Regions from separate parts of the Gordonia sp. PvP123 genome, predicted to be linked through region 2. Evidence: predicted binding sites of a transcription regulator. Region 2 holds the regulator's gene; each other region holds the start of a gene.
The links. The regulator LexA, encoded in region 2, represses DNA repair genes until DNA is damaged. The targets are predictions, from matches to a motif close to CGAACANNTGTTCG.
Positions count from the first base shown of each region.

Region 1: ABIC25_RS11430 (HNH endonuclease signature motif containing protein) is a predicted target of LexA. The motif match lies at 4,082-4,095, and genes of this name have one in related genera.
Region 3: ABIC25_RS00885 (DUF222 domain-containing protein) is a predicted target of LexA. The motif match lies at 3,661-3,674, and genes of this name have one in related genera.
Region 4: ABIC25_RS00295 (HNH endonuclease signature motif containing protein) is a predicted target of LexA. The motif match lies at 2,629-2,642, and genes of this name have one in related genera.

Region 1 is NZ_JBEPPN010000005.1:225,782-231,754, forward strand. It holds gene ABIC25_RS11400 (class I SAM-dependent methyltransferase) at 1-455, shown strand, start outside; gene ABIC25_RS11405 (MFS transporter) at 660-1,901, shown strand; gene ABIC25_RS11410 (ArsR/SmtB family transcription factor) at 1,907-2,272, shown strand; partial or broken gene ABIC25_RS11415 (DUF3703 domain-containing protein) at 2,330-2,571, opposite strand; gene ABIC25_RS11420 (cation efflux transmembrane domain-containing protein) at 2,555-3,295, opposite strand; gene ABIC25_RS11425 (ArsR/SmtB family transcription factor) at 3,295-3,630, opposite strand; gene ABIC25_RS11430 (HNH endonuclease signature motif containing protein) at 4,110-5,747, shown strand; gene tgt (tRNA guanosine(34) transglycosylase Tgt) at 5,778-5,973, opposite strand, start outside.
Region 2 is NZ_JBEPPN010000001.1:343,074-349,046, reverse strand. It holds gene pfkB (1-phosphofructokinase) at 1-825, opposite strand, end outside; gene ABIC25_RS01560 (DeoR/GlpR family DNA-binding transcription regulator) at 822-1,592, opposite strand; gene ABIC25_RS01555 (phosphoenolpyruvate--protein phosphotransferase) at 1,742-3,451, shown strand; gene lexA (transcriptional repressor LexA) at 3,429-4,133, opposite strand; gene ABIC25_RS01545 (LysM peptidoglycan-binding domain-containing protein) at 4,376-4,915, shown strand; gene nrdR (transcriptional regulator NrdR) at 5,015-5,527, shown strand; gene hrpA (ATP-dependent RNA helicase HrpA) at 5,501-5,973, opposite strand, start outside.
Region 3 is NZ_JBEPPN010000001.1:198,652-204,624, forward strand. It holds gene ABIC25_RS00875 (TPR repeat domain-containing protein) at 1-1,883, opposite strand, end outside; gene ABIC25_RS00880 (hypothetical protein) at 1,925-2,233, opposite strand; gene ABIC25_RS00885 (DUF222 domain-containing protein) at 2,330-3,589, opposite strand; gene ABIC25_RS00890 (ArsR/SmtB family transcription factor) at 3,780-4,115, shown strand; gene ABIC25_RS00895 (SRPBCC domain-containing protein) at 4,112-4,591, shown strand; gene ABIC25_RS00900 (dihydrofolate reductase family protein) at 4,588-5,076, shown strand; gene ABIC25_RS00905 (RsmB/NOP family class I SAM-dependent RNA methyltransferase) at 5,224-5,973, opposite strand, start outside.
Region 4 is NZ_JBEPPN010000001.1:63,089-69,061, forward strand. It holds gene cbiE (precorrin-6y C5,15-methyltransferase (decarboxylating) subunit CbiE) at 1-1,215, opposite strand, end outside; gene dprE2 (decaprenylphospho-beta-D-erythro-pentofuranosid-2-ulose 2-reductase) at 1,212-2,009, opposite strand; gene ABIC25_RS00290 (PPOX class F420-dependent oxidoreductase) at 2,058-2,459, shown strand; gene ABIC25_RS00295 (HNH endonuclease signature motif containing protein) at 2,673-4,313, shown strand; gene ABIC25_RS00300 (M24 family metallopeptidase) at 4,673-5,833, opposite strand; gene ABIC25_RS00305 (5'-3' exonuclease) at 5,888-5,973, shown strand, end outside.

The DNA.
Region 1 (5,973 bases), on a different contig from region 2:
ACAAGCTGCCCGAAGCTCACTACGACCTCGTGGTCGCCGTCGCCACCGTTCATCATTTCCCTGAGCTTGCCGTCGGACTCGAGCGGCTGGCCGAACTCACCGCTGCCGGCGGCACCCTTGTTGTGATCGGCTGCGCCCGTAGCTCATCCGCGTATGATTTCGCCTGCGACCTGGTAGGAACGGCGCAGCACCAGGTCTTGTCTCGCACTCGCGGCTTCTGGCAGCACAATGCCCCTGTACGGATGCAGTTTCCGCATACCTTCGTCGAGGTCAGGCAGATCGCCGCCGCGGTACTTCCCGGTATGAAGTGGCGTCGACTACCACTGTGGCGATACTCGATCACCTGGCACAAACCGAGCCAGCGGCACAGAGAGCCGCCTGGCGGGGCGCTACCCGGACCGTGGGCATCCTACTTCGCCGAGGCCTGCAAATGTCATGTCGCAAGACATCGGTGACACTTCTGCATCACGACATCGGTGACAGTGTCAGCGATCCTGGTGGTGACACTTCTGCATCAACGGGTCAGGACTGACGATGCCCCCTTGCCGTGTTGGCGGTACGGAGCTGTCTGAGCGGAACACCCGAAAAGGGCATTGTGTGCGCACGTGCGCACATATATGGTTGAGGCTCGTCCAGTTCACTGCGGAGGGAGTCTTGCCGTGTGGGATGTGTTGCGCTACCGCACATATCGACGGTTGTTTACCGCGCAGGTCGTCGCGCTGGTCGGCACGGGCTTGCTCACCATCGCGCTAGGTCTGCTCGCGTTCACTATCGCCGGCAGCAATGCGGGGGCGGTGTTGGGCACTGCGCTGGCCATCAAGATGCTCGCTTACGTGGGCGTTGCTCCGGTAGTCACTGCACTGACCGAGCGGTTCCCACGCACGCGGGTCATGGTGAGCGCCGATCTGATCCGCGGCGGCATCGCTGTGTTGTTGCCCTGTGTCGATGACGTGTGGCAGATCTATGTCCTGATCTTCTTGTTGCAGGCCGCGTCAGCAACGTTCACCCCCACCTTCCAGGCGGTGATACCTGTCGTCCTCGAGCGCGAGGACGACTACACCAAAGGCTTGTCGCTGTCACGGCTCGCGTACGACCTCGAGGCAGTGATCAGCCCTGTACTCGCCGCGGCACTACTGACCGTCATCAGCTACAACCAGGTATTCCTCGCGACCTCGGTCGTATTCGCAATCTCGGCGATCCTCGTCGCGAGTTGCCCACTGCCACCTCAATCTTCGAACGGTCAGGCCCGGCAACCGCTGGTGAAACAGATCACCAAAGGCGCCCGCGTGATGGTGGCGCGGCGGCCGCTACGGGGCCTGCTGGCGCTCAACCTCGTGGTCGCCGCGGCCACCGGCATCGTCGTGGTGAACACCGTGGTCTACGTCCGCGGCATGCTCGGCGGATCCGAAGCAGGTGTGGCTATCGCGCTAACTTCCTATGGGGCGGGATCGATGATCATCGCCCTAGCACTCCCCAAACTTCTCACCACCAGCACCGACCGACAAGTGATGCTGGCCGGCGCCGCCGTTGTGCCCGCCGGGATGGTGCTGCTGTGCGTGCTCATCGCCACCGACCCTGCGCCTGGCATCGGTTGGGGATTGCTGATCCTCACCTGGGCAACCCTGGGCGCGGCGACCTCGCTGATCACCACCCCCTCCGCCAGGCTGCTGCGCGCATTCTCCTCCGACAGCAACCGCCCAGCGGTCTTCACCGCCCAATTCTCGCTCTCACACGCCTGTTTCCTGCTCACCTATCCCATTGCCGGATGGGTGGGAGCGGGCCCCGGTCAGCTCACTGCCGCGCTCGTTCTGGTCTGCCTGGCTACACTCGCAGCCATCACAGCCGCCACGCTGTGGCCGGCACACACTGAGTCCGACGTGCCGGCGGAGGCTGAAAGGTGAGCGTCATCAGTACCCGAGAGCGCAGCAGCGATCCAGCGGCAAGCCTGGCCCACCTCAACGAACCCGACGACACCCGCCTGGCGGTGGCCGCCGAGACCTTCCGCATGCTCGCCGACCCCACCCGCCTGCACATCCTGTGGCTACTCGCACAAGCAGAAGCAGACGTCACCACCCTCACCGAGGCCTGCCACACCTCACGCACCGCCGTCAGCCAACACCTGGCCAAGCTCCGATTCACCGGCCTCGTTGCCAGCCGCCGAGACGGCCGCCGCGTCATCTACACCCTCGCCGACGGCCACCTCACCCGCCTCGTCCGCGAAGCCCTCAACCACGCAGACCACCAAGTCACCGGCGAAGCCCCCCACGACTGACGACCGCCACGAGCGTTATCTGCTCGTGGCCTGGTTCAGCGCCTCTTCGAGGTCGTCGATCGAGGTGGGTTCCAGCAGGATGATGCGCACGATCTGCCCGAGAGCTTCGCGCCGACATGCTGACGCACAGCGAATCTGAACATGGCGACGTGATTCGCGGTGTGCAACCACGGGTCCGGCTGAGACACGTTGTGGGCGCGCTCGAGGTGATGCCACCGCTGCTCGGCCACCTCGGTGACGGCCGCCGCTGCCATCTCTGACCAGTAGAGGCCACGGGCGGCGTCACTGATGCGAGCCATTGCCAGCCCCCTCGGCGCAGCACGAGCACCGATGGTCCTGACCGCCGGTCTCGCCGGCACCGGCGAGCTGGCCGACAGGGGCGCAGCAGGCATCGCCCTTCCACGCGTTGATGCCCTCACGCACGGCGATCGCCGCGATCACCAAGGCGGCGATCGGATCGGCCCACGACCAGCCGAACAGGCTGTTGAGCAGCAAACCGACCAGCAGCACCGCCGACAGATACGTGCACAACAGGGTTTGCTTGGAGTCGGCCACCGCACTCAATGAACCGAGCTCGCGCCCTGCGCGGCGTTCAGCCCATGACAAAAGCGGCATAATCGCCAAACTGACCGCGGCCAACGCGATGCCGATCGAGGAATGCTCGGCGTCGCCACCCACGCCCAGCAACGTGCGGATCGAGTCGACGCTCACGTACGCCGCCAGCGCGAAGAACGAGAACGCGATGATCCGTAGCGCGACCTTCTCCCGCCGTTCGGGATCTTTGCCGGCGAATTGCCAGGCAACCGCCGCGGCCGAGGACACCTCGATCACCGAATCCAGGCCAAAGCCGATCAGCGCGCCCGAGGAGACCCGGGCACCCTCGCTGATCGCGATGACGGCTTCGATCACGTTGTAGGTGATGGTTGCCGCGACAAACCAGCGGATGCGGCGCTGCAGCAGCTCGCGCCGCTCCACGCTCAACGACGGGCGTCCCACACTCGGTAGGCCCAATTCCGCGGACATCAGCAGCACCCCTGGTCGTCGGACTCGGGACAGCACGCCGGGTCGACCGCCAACACCAACCCGAGCAGATCATCGAGCGCATGCCCAATCCGACTGTCAGCCAGCTCATATCGACTGCGCCGCCCCTGCGGCACCACAACCACCAAACCGCATCCGCGTAGGCAGGCCAGATGATTCGACAACACCTGCCGCGACACCCCGATTTCCTCGGCCAACTCCGCCGGATACGCCCCACCGTGCCGCAGCCGCAACAACACCTGCGTTCGCGTCGAATCCGACAAGGCGTAACCGAAACGAGTCAGGGCGTCGCGCTGACTCACAGCAACCGTCTCCACACACGAGACGATACATAAATTCCTGTATTCAGGTAACCCTGTACGGCGCGTGGCCGAGACGTCGTTTCAGTGTGCGCACCACCTCGACTTCACGCCAGGTACTACCGGGACTGCCACAGGGAGCCGACGCGCCCGATTCTTGTGTTCCCACACCGTCACCGTGGTCTCAGTTCGAGGTGCGACAGTCGATGCCCAGGCGATGACTGTCAACGAACTCATCGATCCTGTTGTGCGGCCAGCAATCTCACAGTGGCCTGATGATGCACCGCGCGGTGGGCTCGCATGTGTCCTCCAGTGAAACCACCGATGCCGCGATCACCGTGTTCGACAAGGCCTTGCCGCCCATGGCGCACCCCGGCGACTGCTCTCCGACAACGGGCCCGCGTTCAACCCCTCGCACCGGGGTCGCATAGGTCAACTCGTAGCCAAAACCCGCGGAATTCCCTTGACTCGAACACATATTCGAGTACAGTGGAGTCATGTCATCGGGGGCGGGGGCCGGATCCACCACACCGGTGGACCCATCACAGCATTCCGTCGAACCGCGCCTTCGTCCCGACAATGAACTCTCCGCCGCCGAACTCGTCGAGGTCTTGAATCATTGCGCCGGCCTGGCGGCCGCGTCTGCGTATCGAATGATGACCGTTGCCAGTCTCATTCACGACGAACGCGAAATGGACTACACCCAGCGGCGCGCTGAGGTGCACACCGGCGAACTCGACTCCATCGAAGCCTTCGACGCCCTGTCGGCACGCGTCGCCGCCGGGGAGAACCCGTACGAGCAGTTCGGCCCGACCGGCCTCGAACAGGCCATCGCCGAAGTCGGCGCCACCCTCACGGTCACCCCGGCCGAAGCGAAAGAACTCATCGAGGCCGGCGACGCACTGCGCTACCGGCTCGCGTTCACCGGACACGCACTCGCCTGCGGTCGAATCGACAAGCGCCGCTTCCTGATCGCCCTCAAGCGCACCGAACTGATCACCGACGACGAAGAAATGCAGACCGTCGACGCCCACCTCGCCGAAGCGATCTTCGCCCGAGCAACGATGTCGACCACCCGCTTCACCGCCATGGTCGACGCGATCGTCGCGACATGGGCACCCGAGGCGATCCGGCGACGCAAGGAACGGGTGACCAAAGACCGCAAGGTGACCGTCACCCCCGATCGGTTCACGCCCGGACAGTCCCGGATCTCCGGCACGCTCCCCGTCGCCGACGCTGCCGAGTTCGACGCCCGCCTCTCGTCGATGGCCGGCGACGTCCACGCCGGCGATCCACGAACCTTGCCCGAGCGCCGCGCCGACGCCCTCAAAGCACTAGCCCGCAGCCAAACGTCGATCGCCTGCCAGTGCCACGACTGCACCAATGCCGCAACCGAATCCGACAACGCAGCGGTTCAGGACATCGACGACACACGTCGTGTCGACGAGGCACCAGTCGCCGACCCGCCCGGGCCGACCGCCTCCCCGTCGCCATCACAGGCTCCGCGCGCGACCTTTCACATCGTGGTGAACCTGTCGACGCTGATCGGCCTCGACGACGACCCCGCGTTCCTCGACCGGCTCGGCATCGTCGACGCCGACACCGCCCGAACCCTCCTCGCCGAAGCCCGACGCACCTACATCCAGCCGGCACCGGCCGACGCCGGCCCGCCAGTGGCAACCACCGACCCGGCGTCCCGATACACCCCATCGAAGAAGCTGCAGGCGTTGGTGCGTGCAGGAGAACTGTGCTGCACCTTCCCCGGCTGCAATGCGCCGGTGTGGCAGATCGATCTCGATCACACCGACCCGTTCGACCACACCGACCCACGACGCGGCGGACCGACCGATGCGCGCAATCTGAAACCGCTGTGCCGGTTCCACCACCGAATCAAGACCTTCACCAGCTGGCAGGACCACCAGGACGACTTCCTGACGGCCTGGTTCACCACACCCACCGGGCACATGTTCGTCGGCAACGCCTTCAGCGGGCGGGACCTGTTCAACCGACTCGCCCCGAGACGGCCACCCGACCACCCCGCACGAGCCGAACTGAAACGGTTGCGCGACAACGATTTCCGACGCCAGCAGCGTGCCGAGAAACGCTGGAACGACGCCAACCCACCGCCCTTCTGAACACCGCCGTCACCGACGCGGTGGGCGAAGTCATGCGTCGCGCGACGCCCCGTAATAGCGGCGAAGGAATTCGTCGCGGTACTCGGTGTACGTGCCGTTCTCGATGGCCTCGCGGGCCCGGTCGACGAGCGTGACGATGAAGGACACGTTGTGCAGTGTGGCGAGGGTCGGGCCGAGTCCTTCCTTCGCCTTGAACAGATGGTGCAGATATGCGCGGCTGTACTGC
Region 2 (5,973 bases):
CGAGGCCCCCGTGCTCTGGGCGATGAGGAAGCCGGCGAGCGAGGAGTCGCCGGCGCCGACGGTGCTGCGCGGCACGATCGGCGGGGGTGTCGCCGACCAGACGCCCGATGCGGTGACCAGGACGGCGCCGGCTGCTCCGAGTGTGGCCAGGACGTTGCCGCCGATCTGTTCCGCGATCGTGGTCGCGGCCTCGACCACGGGTTCGAGGTCGTTGCGCGACAGGGCTTCCCGCAGCGTGGCCGGGTCGGCGCCGGTCAGTTCGGCGAGTTCGTCCTCGTTGGGTTTGATCAGGTCGACGCGACCGGCAACGGTCGCCCGGAGCGGGGCGCCGGAGGTGTCCACCGCGACGCGGCACCCGGCCAGGACCAGGTCGTCGGCGATCGCGCGGTACCAGTTGTCGGGTACGCCGGGCGGGAGGGAGCCGCAGAGGGTGACCCACTGGGCGGAGTCGGCGTGCGCCCGGATGAGTTCGACGAGCGCATCGCGATCCCGCGCGGTCAGCGCGACACCCGGAGCGTTGATCTTGGTGGTCGTGCCGTCCGACTCGGCGATCGTGATGTTGGAGCGGACCTCGCCGTCGACGGGCACCGCGTCGTAGGGGAGTCCGAGTTCGTCGAGTGCGGTACACAGCGGGTCGCCCGTCCGCGCGGGGAGCAGGGCTCGGGTGGACAGGCCGGCGGCCGCGACCACGCGGGCCACGTTGACGCCCTTGCCGCCGGGTTCGGTGCGGACCGTACCGGCGCGCTGCACCTCGCCGCGTGCCAGCGGTGCGCCGAGCTCGAGGGTGCGGTCGAGGCTGGGGTTCGCGGTGACGGTGACGATCATGCGATCACGACCTCGACGCCGCGCGCGGACAGTGCCGCCGAGAAGGCCGGGTCTATCCCGGAGTCGGTGATGAGGACGTCGACGTCGTCGATCCCGGCGAAGGAGGAGAGGTCTTCGCGATCCATCTTCGAGCTGTCGGCGAGGACCACGACGCGTTGCGCGGCTGAGACCATCGCCGCTTTCACCGCCGCCTCGTCGGGATCGGGAGTCGACAGCCCATGGGACTCGCTCAGACCGTTGGTGCCGAGGAACGCGGTGGTGACCCGCAGTCGGCGGAGCGCGTCCACCGTCTCGACGCCCACCGTGGCCTGGGTGAGACCACGGACGCGTCCGCCGAGCGCATGGAGCCCGTCGGGGTGGGTGCCGGCCAGCAGGCCGGCGATGGGCAGGCTGTTGGTGAACAGGGTGAGCCTCCGATCGGGCGCGGTCGCCTCGGCGGCGCGGTAGGTCGTGGTGCCGGCGTCGAAGAGCACGGAACCGCCGTCCGGCGGCAGGAAACGGATCGCCGCCCGGCCGATCGCCGTCTTCTGTTCGATCTGGCTCGACTCGCGCTCGTCGATGCCGAGCTCGCCCAGGGCGCGCATGACCTCGGCGCGCACGGCACCGCCGTGGACCCGCTGCAGATGTCCGGCACGCTCCAGGACGGCGAGGTCTCGACGGACGGTCTCGCTCGTGACGTCGAACTTCTCGGCGAGCGCAGCCACCGACGCCCGCCCCGCGACGCGCACCTCGTCGACGATCGCCTGTTGTCTCTCCTCGGCGTACACACCGCTCCGATCTCCGGTTCCGACCACCCCGCTTGTTGAGGCGTGTGGGATTGCATGTTGTAGTAATTGTGTTTACGCCTGTTTGTGTTGACAAGTCAAGCACTTTTTGTAACGGTGGTCACATCGGTAGTCGAGTGAGAGGCAAGACGATGGCGCAGATCCTGACAGGGACCCCGGTGGTCGGCGGACTGGCCCACGGTCCCGCGCTGTGGCCGGGCGAGCGACCCGATCACTCGCCGGAGAAGCTCGGCGTCGGCGTGGAGATCGCCGAGGAGCGTCGTGCCGACGAGGTGACACGCTTCGCCACGGCGGCCGGCGCCGTCGCCTCGCGACTGCGTACGCGCGCCTCCCAGAACACCGGGGTGACCGCGGAGGTGCTCGCGGCGACCGCGGGACTCGCCGAGGACCGGGGGTGGATCGGGGCCGCGAGCGCGCTCATCACCAAGGGCGCCACGGCCGAGGCCGCTGCCGTCGCCGCGACCGATCAGTTCGCGGCGGTGTTCACCAAACTCGGCGGGTTGATGGCCGAGCGGGTCACCGATCTGAACGATGTTCGCGACCGCGTGCTCGCCGAACTGCTCGGTCTACCCGAACCGGGCGTGCCGACACCGCAGGTGCCCTCGGTGCTGCTCGCCGACGACCTCGCGCCCGCCGACACCGCCGGCCTCGACCCGACGACCACGATCGCGCTCGTCACCCGGCTGGGTGGGCCGACCAGCCACACCGCGATCATCGCCCGGCAACTGGGGATCCCGTGTGTGGTGGCCGTGGCCGATCTCGCCGAGATCGCACCCGGCACAACCATTCTCGTCGATGGGACGACCGGCCGGGTCGAGGTGGAGCCCGATGCGCAGACGGCGCGGGCGCGAGTCGAGGAGGATCGTCGGCACGCCGAGCTCGTCGCCGGGTGGACGGGTCCGGGGCAGACCGCCGACGGCATCGCCGTCTCGGTGCTCGCCAATGTCGCCGACGGATCGTCGGCGCGGGCCGCCGCCGGGCATCCGGTCGAGGGCGTCGGACTCTTCCGCACCGAACTCGCCTTCCTCGAACGCGCCGACGAACCATCGGTCGACGAGCAGGCGGCGATCTACCGCGAGGTACTCGATGCCTTCGACGGCCAGAAGGTGGTGATCCGTACCCTCGACGCCGGCTCGGACAAGCCCTTGAGGTTCGTGACCCACCCAGACGAATCCAATCCCGCGCTCGGTGTCCGTGGGGATCGAATCGCCCTGGCGCATCCCGAGATCCGAGCCCACCAGCTCGACGCGATCGCGCACGCCGCGTCGGGTTCCGACGTCGCGCCGTGGGTCATGGCGCCGATGATCGCCTCGCCGTCCGAGGCGCGCGCCTTCGCCGCGGAGGTCCGCGGCCGGGGCCTGGTCGCCGGGGTCATGATCGAGGTGCCCGCGGCCGCCATCCTGGCCGAGGCCGTGCTCGCCGAGGTGGACTTCGTGTCGATCGGCACCAACGATCTGACGCAGTACACGATGGCGGCCGATCGGATGTCGGCCGATCTCGCCGGATTGACCGATCCGTGGCAGCCCGCGGTGCTCAGCCTGATCGCGGGTGTCGCCGCAGCGGGTGTCCGCCAGGGCAAGCCGGTCGGGGTGTGCGGTGAGGCGGCTGCCGATCCGAATCTCGCCTGCGTGCTCGTCGGTCTCGGGGTGACCTCGCTGTCCAGCGCGCCGGCCGCGGCCGCCGCGGTGGGGGCTCGGCTCGGCGAGGTGACCGCGCAGGACTGCCGCGCCGCCGCCGACGCCGCGCTGGCCACGTCCGACCCCGCCGCGGCGCGAGAAGCTGCCGCGGCGGTGCTCGACCGTTCGGTCGGGGGAGAGGTCAGACTCGCCGCATCACGGTGACGACCTTGCCGAGGATCACGGCGTCGTTGCCCGGGATGGGATCGAACAGCTCGTTGTGCGGCATCAGCCACACATTGGCGCCTTGACGCTTGAAGGTCTTCACGGTGGCCTCGCCGTCGATCATCGCTGCGACGATGTCGCCGTTGTCGGCGACGTTCTGCTGCCGCACGACGACCCAGTCGCCGTCGCAGATGGCGGCGTCGATCATCGACTCGCCCACGACGCGCAGCAAGAAGAGCGAGCCCTCGCCGACCAGCTCGCGAGGAAGCGGGAACACGTCCTCGACCGCCTCCTCGGCCAGGATCGGGCCACCGGCCGCGATCCGGCCGAGGACCGGCACGAAGGTCGGCTCGGGCAGCCGGCCGGCCGGCGGGGTCTCCGGCGACGGCGATTCGCTCGGCGCGATGTTGACCGCACGCGGCCGGTTCGCATCCCGCTTGAGCAGACCCTTGCGCTCGAGGGTCCGTAGCTGGTGGGCGACCGACGATGTCGAGGCCAGGCCGACCTCGTCGCCGATCTCGCGGATGCTCGGCGGGTAACCGCGCTCGCGTACCGAGCGGCGGATGACTTCCAGGACCCCGAGCTGGCGCGGGGTGAGTGAGGCCTCGGCGGCGGCGACGTCGATGGGGGCCTCGTCGTCGGCTCCCCGCGCTCGGCCGCGCCTATCGCCGGTGTCACTCATGTTCGGTTCCTCTCGTCTTCGGAACGTGCTGGTAGATGGCCCGTGGGGATGTTCAGCCGCGTCCGAGCCTAGCGGAGTGCGACCTCCACCTCAAACATTTGTTCGATGTGTCGCGAGACTTTGTCGGTGCGCCGTGCTACAAATTCGAACATCAGTGCATCGAACATCTGATCGAAGTTCGAACACCGGATGCCAGACACCCGAACACCCGAAGATCCCGCACCGAACACCCGGAGGGCACCATGCGCACCGCCACTCTCGTCGCTCCCGTCCGTACCGAGCGTCCCGACACCGTCCGGGCGCGCACCGACCGCGCCGACCGTATCCGGACCCGGACCCCGCTGACCGACGGTTCTCGGCCCGTCGACAACCGGCCGGCAGGCAACCGTCCGGTGGGCGGGTCGCCACTGACGCCACGCGTCGGCGGCACGCACTGCGGCTCCGCGGTGGGTGCCCGGGGCCGCGGGCCGGTCGGTCCGGATGCGGCGGTGTTCCGTCGCCGTCGCCGCACCGCCGTCGCGGTCCTCGCCGGCGTCGGCCTCGCGTTCGTCGTGTGGGTGTTCGGTGTCGTCGGTCAGAACTATTCGGACTCGATGACGCCCGCCGCGGTGAGCGCAGAGGTCGTCCACGTGCGCGCCGGGGATTCCCTCAGCACGATCGCCGGCCGGGTGGCGCCCGAGATGCCCCGCGACATCGTGATCGACGAGATCGTCGCGATGAACGATCTGCCGTCGAGTGCGCTGCAGGTGGGTCAGCCCCTGCTCACCCCCCGGTACCGCTGAGGCCGGGCGGTATCCTCGATGTCACAGGGGCCGGCCGAGAAGCGGCGGGGCGCACGGTTTCGGTGCGTTCCAGCGTCCCGCGACCTGCGTGAGGACACGATGCGCTGCCCCTTCTGCAAGAACGACGACACCAAGGTCATCGACTCGCGTGTCGCAGATGAAGGGCAGGCCATCCGACGGCGTCGCTCGTGTGTGGAGTGCGGGCGCCGATTCTCCACGGTGGAGAGCGCCGTGCTCGCCGTGGTCAAACGCAACGGGGTCACCGAGCCGTTCAGTCGCGAGAAGGTCATGCGCGGTGTGCGTCGTGCCTGTCAGGGCCGGCACGTCGCCGAGGACGCACTCGCGCAACTCGCCCAGCAGGTCGAGGACACGGTGCGCGCGAGCGGATCGGCCGAGATCCCCAGCAACGAAGTCGGTCTCGCGATCCTGGGTCCGCTGCGTGATCTCGACGAGGTGGCGTACCTGCGGTTCGCGTCGGTGTACCGGTCGTTCGACTCGGTGGAGGACTTCCAGCGCGAGATCGACGATCTGAAGTCGTCGGCGTCCGGTGGCGGACGTGTCGAGACCGCCACCACCGATCCCGTCTCAGCCGAGTCGGTCCAGAGCTCGTAGGACGCGCTTCTCCGACACGGGGAACGCGGTACCGAGACGCTCGGCGAACAACCCGACCCGTAGTTCCTCGACGAGCCACTGCGCCTCGTCGTCGACGATCGCCCGTCGGTGCTCAGGGACCTGTTCGAGCCGTTGGGCCCACCGCTCGACGACGCGATCGACGACCGCGACGCCGGCCTTGTCGCGCGCGGCGGACGCGGGCAGCGCCTCGAGACGTGCCCGCGCACCGTCGAGGTACCGCGGCAGGTTCTCCAGATGCCGCCGTGCGGTGGCTGCCACGAAGCCGTCGAACACGAGATGGTCGATCTGCTCGGCGACGTCGTCGGCAGCCAGCGATCCGGCGTGCCGGTCGATCGCCGCGCGGACCGGCGCCAGCCGTTCGAGCGCCGCGACGGCGAGCGAGAAATAGTCCGGGGCGGCCTCGGCGACGCGCGGCCTGATCCGCT
Region 3 (5,973 bases), 140 kb from region 2:
CCGAACTCCTGTTGCATCACATCGATCTGCAGGGCGGTCAAGGAGTTGACAATCCTTCCTGCGGCTGCATCCGAGTTCAGTATTTCGAAGGTCGACTTCAAGTCGCTCGCGTCGACTTCCGACACTCCATGCGTGTGAAAGAGCTGTGGATCGGCGCCTGCCAGAACTGCAGTGTGCGAGCCGATCGCGGAGGCCAGCGTGCGAGTGAGCTCGGGGTTGAGTTCGCCCAGCGCCGGTTTCCGATCTCCGATGTCGATCAGCGCATCTTTGTTGTCGCCGAAGTACTGCGTGAGCGCAGTCGAAATATTGCCGGCTCGCTGGCTTTCGAGTATTGCCTCCGGAGAACTGCCGTCCGGCGCATATGCCGCGCCTGGCATCCAGTTGAAGAGTTTGTTGATGCCGTCGCTCTCACGCCCCGCCTCATCGGTCCAATCGAACGTCAGTAGATGCTTGAGGGCTTCGGCATCCTTGAATGACCGCTCGGTGCCGTCCATATCGAACGTCGTCGGCATCGTGCTGCTGGACGGATTGCCGGTTGCCGACATCACTGCGTCGTGTACCGCGATGTGATCACTGCCCGCGACCCCGAGCATGTGAACCAGGAGACTTTCGACTTCGCCCTTACCGACGAGATTGTGATCCAACAGGCCCGGATTGGAGGCATATTCAGTGGCACCTGCACCTGCGATCTCACTGGCTCTCGCGATCAATGCCCGGTCTACGTCGCTTCCCAACTGCACGGACTCCGAACCGTACACTCCACCTGCCGGATCGACCGAGCGATGTTCCAAGATGTCCATCACCGACGTGAGGTCGTCGAAGGTCTTCAGATCGGTGACCGACCTGTGGCCGCCGGAGTGCGCGCCTGAGTCCGGAACCGTCAGCCGCCCCTTACTCGCAGCAGATTCGGTCAGCGCGTCTCGGATCGGCGTCGGGAGCTGACTCATCCCGCCGGTCACGAATGGTGCTTGAGTCCCCCAGATCTCGGCAAACACATTCGAGTCGGTCTGCCCGGTCCGCAGGTTGCGGTTCCCGAGCATGTACACACCGTCAGCGAGACTCTGCTTCAGAGTTTCTCGCTCAGCGCCGGTGTACTTGTCGCCGAACGACACCAAGGCGCCGAGGGACAGTGGGTGCCCTTCGGGACCGCCACCCCAGTTCGGCGTATAGATCGCCTTCAGGTAGTCGAACTGCTCCTTGGGAATGACCGCAGAATCTCCGCGGGCCAGCGCTGCACGCTGTTCCGGGGTCAGGCTGGTCGCGCTGAAGAACCGATCCTTCTGCTCCCTCGTGGCGGTCCCACTCATGATGGCTTGGACATCGATACTGGCCTGGCCCGGTGAGTAGCTCGACGCCAACGGCGCATTGCCCTCCGCGTCCCCGAAGGCCGTCGCGAGCACTCGCGCCCCATTGCGATCGTCCTCACCCATCTGGTCTGCCAGTGACTGAAGCGAGAGGGTGGCCGTTTTGGCTTCTTCAGAACGCGACGCCTGGTCGGCGAGAATCGCACTTTCGGTCGCGCTCCCCGCCTCCACGCCCTTGAGCTCGGCCGCATAGTCCCGGGTGTCTCGTACAGTCCAGTCGTCGGCAACGCTGAATTTGTCCCGTTCCAGTCCGAGCGCGCGAAGCAGCGCCGTGGTGCGATTCGGGCCGATCGCTGACGAGGTATTTCGTAGGACGTTGGCAGCGTGGGTGAGGTCGGCGCCGAGCTTGTTGATCTCGACCCGATCAGAGCCGGCGCGGGCTTCACATCCGAGCTGTGAGGCGCCGACCCACCCCTTCGAGTCACCGGCCCTCATCGGCGCGTCCGCCATCGCCTGCGTCTGTTTCCGTAGACCATCCACCCCGGCGTCGAGCGCGTTCGCCGCAGCATCCAGCGACATCACGTCCCACCCATTGACAATGGACCTCGATGGTCGTGACATCAGAACTCGCTGATCGCGCGGAAGCCGCTGGCCAGTGACTCCTCCGTGTCGGCAACGTCTCCGGCTGCCTGGTAGCAGGTCTGCGACACCTGGTCCATCCTCGCCGCCGCGCGACCCAACAACGAACGAACAGTGCCGTCTTTGCCTGCGCACGCCGCGCCGATCGCCGACGCCGGCATCGCGGCCGACGCATCATCGAACGCAGACTTCCCCGACCACAACGCTCGCGTCTCCGACGAGCATCGAGCCAGTGTGTCGCCGACGCCGGTGATGATTCCCAGCTCCTCGACCCCGAACCGCTCAGCCATACAAACCCCCGAGTTTGCAGCAATCTACGACATGGCACACCGCCACGACGAACAACCTAGTACGACATCACCCCGCCACGCGTCCTCTATCCACACTCAGGACGCGGCGAGAATCTGGATCAGGCGCGTTTCGACGCCACTCCGTGTCCTCGGCCGGTGCCCGACCGCAGGTGGAGGCGCGTTCCGATGTCGGGCCCTGGTCGGTGTGATCACGTCGATCACGCGCACGCCGTCGACGACCTTCACGTCGTAGTACCAACCGCGGGCCTCCTTCGCGCGGTTGTGCACGACGCAGGTTCCGTCGGCGTTGACGGCGCTGGTCGGGCCGTGGCGGCGATGCGGTGTGGCGTGGTCGATCTCAGCGACCGGCGCACCGCAATACGGGGTGCGGCACCGTTGATCTCGTAGACGGATGTATCCGGCGAGTGCGGTCGGAAAGCCGCGCGATCGCGATTCCATCGTCACCAGCGCCCCGTTCGACGGTCGGGCATACAGGCGGCGGAGCGTCGACGCGGTCTCACCCTCCGGTGTCACCGAATCAGCGACCAGGTGTCGGGCGACGGTCGCCGGGATGGGTCCATACCCGAGGACGTCCGCAGCCGAATCGTCGAACCCCAGCAAGGACTGCTCGGAAAGGACGAGATTCAGCGCCACCGGCGTCGGCTCGGCGACGGAACGACCGGTGACGCGTTCAACCAGGGTGTCGGCCATGACTTCTGCGTGCGAGCGGCCATCGGACCCGCGCACCGAGTCGGCGTGTTTCTTGAGCGCCGCGTACACCGCGATGCCGTCCGTCATCGGCAGAAGTGCCGAGAACTGCGTCATCAGGTCGGGTGCCGGCCGGACGCTCACGTGACGATCCTTTTCCGCCTTGGCCTTCCGAGCCACCACTGCTTCGGGTTCCAACTCATAGGCATGAGACTTGGCGAGCGCCTCGATCTCGCGGTCGGACATACCCACCAGCGCCGCTGGATCACCGCAGATGCGACGGTCGACCTCCTCACGCGATTCACGTATCAGGAAGGCGGTCTCACGAACCAGGATCGTCGCGCGCCACTCGGTGAGGACTCCTGCGGTGAGCGCCGCCAGAGTATGCGGCATCTCGTGCGCCAGGGCGCGGGCGAACCCGAGGCACTGACTCCCCTTGCGAGGCGACACCTTCCGTGCCAGACCCACTTCGGCAGCCAGGCCGCGCCCGCGCCGCCGTTGAGGGACGTTGCGCGCGGCCTCGTCAGCCGCGCGTAGGTCATCGAGATTCGCAGTCTCACGCACCTGAGCCGCGGTGCAGGCCGACTTGATCTCCTCGAGAAGGGTGAGCCTGCCCACCGATTCCGACTCGTCGAGGCCGACCGGCATCGCTGACAAGCCATCCACGATGGCCCGCAGATGGTCGGTACCCAAGAAGGATTTTATGTCCGGAGATGCCTCGTACATACATTCGATAGTACCTGAATATGCGCTGTTTGGGAGCAAGTTTACGCAGCTCCGAGCAGTCTCTTTCATTTAGCCGTTGAGTTCAGTGAACAATCCTGCAACACTTAGCCACATGGCACATGGTTCGGCACCTCTGGACGACATCTTCGGCGCTCTGTCGGATCCAACGCGCCGCGCAGTCGTCGAACGACTGGGTCATGGGCCGGCGAGTGTCGGCGAACTCGCCGACCCCTTCCCCATCACCCTGCCGTCGTTCATGAAGCATCTCCGCGTTCTGGAGGACAGCGGGCTCGTCTTGACCAAGAAGGTCGGACGCACGCGGATGTGCACGCTCGACAGGCGCCGTATGCGCCGTCTGTCCACGTGGCTCGAACACCAACGCACCGTGTGGACCGAACGCACCGACCGTCTCGAAGACTTCGTCACCGACACCGAGGAGACACCATGATCGACCCCGAACTCGACCTCACGCTGCACCGGGTGATCCGCGCTCCGCGACAACGGATCTGGGATGCCTGGACCCGACCGGAGCTGTTCGCCAAGTGGTGGACGCCGGCTCCGACGGTCACCCGCGTCGACCGACTCGAAGCCAAGCCCGGCGGCGCGCTCGTGACCCGGATGAGCGAGGACGGAACCACTTTCGTCCCACACATGGACGCTGTCTTCCTGGTCGCGGACGCCCACGAGCGCCTGGTGTTCACCAATGCCGTCGACAGCTCATGGCGTCCCGCCGATCCATCGCCGGTTCCCATGACCGCGGAGATCACCCTCGGCGAACACGAGGACGGGACCGAATACAACGTCGTGGTGCGCCATCGCAGCCCGTCCGACCGTGACCGACACGACGAGCTGGGGTTCTACGACGGCTGGGGTTCGGTCACCGCTGCGCTCGCGGCCATCGTCGAAAACGAAGTCGTGCAGTGAAGATCACCGTCACCGAGTTCGTCACGCTCGACGGGGTCACCCAGGGTCCCGGCGCCGCCGACGAAGACACCTCCAACGGATTTCACGCGGGCGGGTGGCTGGTACCTCACATGGACGAGTACTTCATCCGCCAGGCGTCGGAGTGGCTCGATCTGGCCGACGGACTGCTTCTCGGGCGGCGCACCTATGAGGCATTCGCCCGCGATTGGCCCGCGATCACCGATCCCGACGACCCGTTCACCGCTCGGATGAACGGGCTGCCGAGGTACGTGGTGAGCACGTCGCTCACCGATACGGAACTGGAGTGGCAACCGGCTACCCTGCTGTCCGACCACCCCATCGACGCGATCCGGGACCTGCGCGCGGACTCCGATCGAGAACTGCAGGTGCACGGGAGCGCGATGCTGGCGGCCGCACTGCTCGAGGCCGGCGTCGTGGACGTTCTCCGTCTCGTCGTGGCTCCGACCGCACTCGGCTGCGGGTGATCGCTGTTCGGACGCAACGAGATCGGACTCGGATTCCGGCTGATTCGGCACGATGCCACTGCCGGGGGGGCTGTTGATCCTGGAGTACGAGCCGGTGGGTCCGGCCGCGGTCGCGGACTACGCGGGGGCCCGTTCCGTGATGGGCACCTAGTCCCGCGTCAACGCCGCCAGGAACATGGCGTCGGTGCCGTGGACATGTGGCCAGAGCTGTACGTGGGGGCCGTCGCCCAACAGGTCCGGGCCGAGTTTGCCCACCGTCACGAGCGGGCGGGCATCGAGTTGGCGCACGCCGTCGACCGATGCCACCACGTCGGCCACCACCGCGGTCGTCTCGGCCGGGTGTGGCGAACACGTCGAATAGACCACCACACCACCGGGTTTGACCAACCGCAGGGCTTCGGTGAGCAGTTGCTGCTGGAGGACGACGAGTTCGTCGACGTCGGCAGCGGTCCGGCGCCACCGGGATTCGGGGCGTCGGCGGAGCGACCCCAGCCCCGAGCACGGGGCGTCGAGCAGGATCCGGTCGTAACCACCATCGAGCCCACTGGACCGGGCGTCGGCGACATGGATGGTCACCGGCAGGTCGGACACGACCTTGCGGATCAGGCCGGCACGATGCTCGGATACCTCGACCGCATCGAGTCGGGCACCGTCGATCTCGGCGAGCGAACCGATGAGTGCGGCCTTTCCGCCGGGGCCGGCGCACATGTCGAGCCATCGACCGCCGTCGTCGGCGACCTCCGCCACGGTCACCGCACGAGCGATCAGCTGACTGCCCTCGTCCTGCACGCCCGCGTACCCCTCGCGAATCGCGGCGACGTCGCCGGGATCGCCGCCCGGCAGGTAGACGCAGTACGGGGAGAAGTCGCCGACCTCGCCCTCGCTGGTGAGAGCGAG
Region 4 (5,973 bases), 280 kb from region 2:
CGTGCCCCCGAGTTCGCCGTGCCGCCGGGTCACGAGGGCCTGGTTCTCGACCGTCACCGCGTTGACGACGAGCCGGCCGCGGTCGGCGAGCGCCGCCCAGGCGAGCGACAGGATCTCCTCGTCGAGTCCGCCGCCGATGAAGACCGCGTCGGGACGGGGTGCGTCGGCGAGTTCGTCGGGAGCCGGCCCCCGCACCGTGAGCCGGTGCGCCACCCCGTGGCGGGCTGCGTTGCGGCGCAGCCGCTCAGCACGTTCGGAGTCGCGTTCGAAGGCGACGACCGTCCCACGGTCGTCGGCACGCAACCATTCGATCGCCACGCTGCCGGAACCGGACCCGATGTCCCACAGGGTCTGCGCCCCGGCCGGGCCGAGCGCGCACACGGTCAGGGCGCGAATCGTCGACTTGGTGATCTGGCCGTCGTGCTCATAGGCATCGTCCGGCCGGCCGGGGAGGCGGGACCGGCGGGGCCCAACGCAGTCGACGGCGACAATGTTCAGCGGGTCCCCGGCCCGACGGCGCCACGACTCCGCGGTGTCGGTGGCGATCTGTTCGGCAGGGCCACCGAGTTGCTCGAGAACGGTCATCGTCGAAGACCCGAAACCGGCATCGACGAGCAGCGTCGCAACGGCCGCGGGGGTGGTCTCGTCGCGGCTCAGTATCAGCACGCGAGCCCCGTCGGTGACCTCGCCGAGCACGACGCTCGGCTCGGCCCGCACCGCGCTGACGATCCGGGTGGTCGCGAGATCCCAGCCGAGGCGCGCACAGGCCAGACTTGCGCTGGACACCGCCGGATACACCCGCACCCGGTCCGCGCCGACGCGGCCGATGATGCTGGCGCCGACCCCGTGGAACATCGGGTCGCCGCTGGCCAGGATGTGGACGATGCCCGCGTGCGCGGTGCCGTCCTCGATGGGCCCGGTCGCTGCGGTCCCAGTGCCCGCCTCGATGGGCCCGCTCGCTGCGCTCCCGGCGCCCGCCACGACCTCGGCCAGGTGTTCCGACATCGGTGACCGCCACGGTCGCAGTTGCGCGCCGAGTTCGGATGCAGCGCCGTCGAGGAGCGCCAATTGTCGTGCGGCACCGTAGATCACCTGCGCACGACGCAACTCGTCACGCACCGTCTCGCCGAGTCCGGGCCAACCATCGGCACCGATTCCGATCACGACGAACTCGGATGCGGGTGGCGACCCGTGAGTTGTATCCGGGGCCGTCATCGGGGAAGTCTCCGCCACACGGCGCGTGGCAGCAGGCGCATCCCGAAGAACACGGGGCGGAGCACACCCGGGATCCAGACCTCGCCGCGTCCCTTGTGGAAGGCGCGCGCCACCGCGTCGGCCACCTGCTCGGGATTGCGCGACAGCGGTGCGGGTTTCACTCCGGACTCCATCAGGTCGCGGGTCATCGCGCCGACCACGAACCCGGGACGGGCCAACAGCAGGCGGGCGCCGGTGCCGTGCAACGCATCTGCGAGACCGCTCGCGAACCCGTCGAGTCCGGCCTTCGTCGAGCCGTAGACGTAGTTGGCACGGCGCACCCGGATACCCGCGACCGACGAGAAGACGATGATCGTGCCTGAGCGCTGAGCGCGCAGGACGGACGCGAGCGGTGTGAGCACGCTGATGTGGGCGTAGTAGTCGGTGTGGGCGATCTGAAGCGCATGTGCCACATCGGTTTCGGCGCGGGCCTGGTCCCCCAGGATGCCGAACGCGACGATCGCGATCCCGATCGGCCCGTACCGCTGCGCCAGTGACTCGACGAGTGCGGGGTGGGAGTCGGTGTCGTTCGCGTCGAATGCGACGGTGTGCACCGCCACCGCCCCGGCGTCGAGGAGGCGAGCCGTCTCGTCGGCCAGGTCGTCGGGGCGACGAGCCGCCAGCACGACGGTCCGCCCGTGAGCGAGACGCGCGGCGGTGGCCACGCCGATCTCACTGCGGCCGCCGAACAGCACGAGGGTGCCGGCCGGGTCGGCGTCCGGACGCGCCGATGCCCCGTTGCTGCGTGATGACATGACCACCAGTATCGCACCGGCCCCGAGACCGACCTCTATCGTGGGGTCATGCCTCGCACCGCCGCCGACCTAGGATCCGATGCGCTCGCGTTCCTCACCGAACGCCACCTCGGGACCCTCACCACGCTGCGCGCCGACGGCACGCCACACGCCGTCGCCGTCGGCTTCACGTGGGATCCCGAGGCCGGACTGGCACGGGTCATCACCTCGGACGGCAATCAGAAGGTCCGCAACGCCGAGCGTGGCGCCTACGCGGCCGTCACGAATGTCGACGGCCCGCGGTGGTTGACCCTGGAGGGACCCGCGACGGTCCGCCGCGAACCCGACCACGTGCGCGAGGCCGAGCAGCGCTACGCGCAGCGATACCGGGAACCCAGGCCGAATCCGCGCCGCGTGGTGATCGAGATCAGTGTGAGCCGAGTCCTGGGGTCCGCGTCGTTGTTCAGCTAGCGCCGCTAGCATGTGAGGTCGGATTCTGCTCGCCGTGGGCGTGGATGTCGTCGACGGGGTTCCCGCCTCTATCACACGTCACCGACAACCTTACTGCGCCATGCGGCCGTCAGATCAGTAGCCAGACAACACTTTTCGCCTGTCCTGATCCTCCGATCGCGTGTACACTCGAACGTACATTCGTAGCAACGGGTCTCGGGGGAGGTGACCGTCATGGCCGACACCACACCCGTCGGAGGCGATTCGGCAGCGCCCAAGACGCGTGCCGTCGAGCTGGTGACCGAGCTGCATACGATCCTCGATGAGTTGCAGACTGTGGACTTGTCGCCGTGTACCGATACCGAGTTGGCCGACGTGGCAGCCGATACCGAACGTGCCATCGCACGCCTGACCGTTGCCGGTGACCGGCAGATCGATCAGGTCGAGGCTCGTGACCTACCCCGCAAGACCGGCTGCAGGACACTCATGCAGTTCATGACCCACCGGCTGCGGGTCTCCAACCCGGTGCGGCGGCGTAAGCAGATGGACGCCACCGCCACCCGCACCAGCCTCGGCGGCGAAGTGCTTACGCCCGAACACCCGTCCCTCGCCGAGGCATTCGCACAAGGTTCCGTCGGAACCGCCCACCTCCAGGCAGCCCTCGACGTCCTCGACCAGATCCCCCACGCTGTCGACCACGATGTGAAGGTCGCGGCCGAACGACAAATGGCCGAGATCGCCGCCGATCACACGCCCGCCGACATCACCCAACTCGGCGCGCGACTCCTCGCGCACCTCGACCCGGACGGCACCCTGGCCGACGACACCGACCAGAAACGACGCCGCGGCGTGTGGATCGGGCGGCAACGCGCCGACGGCACCGCCACCATCTCCGGCACCCTCAGTCCTGAACTGAATGCCCGACTGACGATGATGTTCGCCGTCTGGGGTAGACCCGGACTCAACAACCCCGACGACCCGAACTCGCCCAGCGGACCCGCCGGCACCGCCGACCCCGACGCCCTGGCCACCGCAGCCGACCGTGATCAACGCACCCCCGCCCAGACGAATCACGATGCGCTCGACGCCGCACTCACCGCTGGCTTTTCAGACGGGATTCTCGGAAAGTCGCACCGCGGCCTGCCCGCCCATCTGATCATCAAAGCCGATCTCAATGATCTGATCCGCGAAGCCGGGCTCGCCACCACCGCCACCGGCACCCTGCTGCCCATCCCCGACCTGCTCGCGATGGGCGCCGACGTGCAGCCGTGGTTGGCGATCTTCAAAGATTCGACCGCCGTGCCGCTGTACTTCGGTAGGGGGAAACGTTTGGCCACCCGCGAACAACGCCTCGTGTCCTTCGCCCGCCCGGACGGTGAAGTGTGCTCGGCACCCGGATGCGACCAGCCCGCCACCCACGTCGAACTCCATCACGCCCAGAAAGACTGGGCCAAAGGTGGTTCCACCGACATCGACGACCTCGCCCCGGCCTGCCCGCGGCACAACCGCATGGTCGGCGACCAGCCCGGCCAGTACACCACCCGCATCGAACGCTCCGGACCCGACGAAGGCCGCTGCCTCTGGCGGTTGAACGCCGAACCCGGCGCACCACCCAACCCCGAACGCATCAACCGCCGACCGGACATACCCCGGCAGTTCGCCGCACACCTACGCGACATACGCGCCGAGATCCACGGACCGCCAACGCAGCCCGGCGATCAAGCACGCCCCGAGACGCCACACCCCCACGACGCGCGCCGCTCATGGCTGACCACCAGCCACGTCATCGACGTCCGCCCACCACGGCCCGGACCACCGATGCCCCGCCCGTCGCTCGTGGAGGCGCATCTGATGACGCTTCTCGCCGACCTCTGACCTGCACCCGGAGCGACACCCATCACACCAACGAACCTCAAGTCGACCGACTGACCTGGACCGAAGTCCGGCAGCCGAAACGGCATTCGCCAGTGTCTTCAACAGCAATGGGGTGGTTGTGGCGCGTGGCTTCGACTCGGCTCCTCGACCTCGACCCGTTCCTTCGTCGCTTGCTCGGCCCGGCGGCTGCGCTCGGTCCGGCTCGACCAGCGATGAGGCGGTACCCCTGGCCACACGACGAGTCCACGACTCAACCGCACGACCATCGTCGTCGGAATTCGGCGCCGAACTGGTCAAACACCCCTATCGCACTGGTCAGGGTGCAGATGAGTCGATGTCGCGTGACACCAGCCCGCGACTTACAGCCGGACGAGTTCGTGTGGGCGGTTGTTGAGGGACTCGCAGCCGTCCTCCGTGACGACGACGATGTCCTCGATCCGGGCACCCCATCGGCCGGAGACGTAGACGCCCGGCTCCACGCTGAATGCCATGCCGGCCCGCAGCGGGATGTCGTTGCCGCCGACGATGTAGGGCTCCTCGTGCACCGACAGCCCGATGCCGTGCCCGGTGCGGTGGATGAACCGCTCGGCCAGGCCGCGCTCGGCGAGCAGATCGCGCGCCGCGGCATCGATCGACGACGCGGTCACCCCGGGCCGGACAGCGGCCACGGCCGCGCGCTGCGCCTCGAGCAGTGCGGCGTAAGCATCGGCGATGTCGGCGGGCGGATCGTCGAAGCAGTACGTGCGCGTGGAGTCGGAGTTGTAGCCCGGCTCGACCGGACCACCGATGTCGACCACGACGATGTCGGACCGCTCGATGACCCGGTCGGAGAACTCATGGTGGGGATCGGCGCCGTTGGGGCCGGACCCGACGATGATGAACGCCGCCTCGGTGTGCCCCTCCTCGATGATCGCGGCGGCGATGTCGGCGGCGACCTCCCGCTCGGTGCGTCCGGGGACCAACCAGTCGCCCATGCGCGCGTGCACGCGGTCGATCGCGGCGCCGGCGCGGCGGAGAGCGTCGATCTCCGCGGCGTCCTTGATCATCCGGAGTTCGCGTAGGACGTCGGTCGCCAATTGCGGTGTGGCGCCGGTGTGCCGGGCGAGCGGGATCACATGCAGGGCGGGCATGGAATCGGAGACGGCGATGCGCGGTTGCGACGGCAACCCCGCCAGCGCCAGCGCGTGGGCGTCGTCACCGTCGACCCAGTCGGCCACCTCGATGTCGAGATCGCCCACCGCCGAAGCCGACAGCGACGGGACCTCGAGCCGCGCGATCACCAGTCGCGGGTCACCGGCCGCGGGGATCACGAGCGCCGTGAGCCGTTCGAAGGTCTCCGCCCGCGATCCCACCAGATAGCGCAGGTCCGGTCCGGGTGCGACGACGAGCGCGTCGAGATCTGCGGCGCGGGTGAGGTCGGCGGCACGGCGGACCCGGTCCCGGTACACCTCCGCGCCGAAGAGCGGTTCGGCCCCCACTCCCGACGTCGCGACCCGTGCTGCTCCGTTCCCAGATGCCATGCGACGAACACTACCGCCGACTCATGACAGAGTGTGGGGGTGACGGATTCGTTGATGCTGCTCGACGGCGCGAGCCTGTGGTTCCGATCGTTCTTCGCCCTCCCGGAGAAGATGACGAGTCCGGACGGACGCCCGGTCAA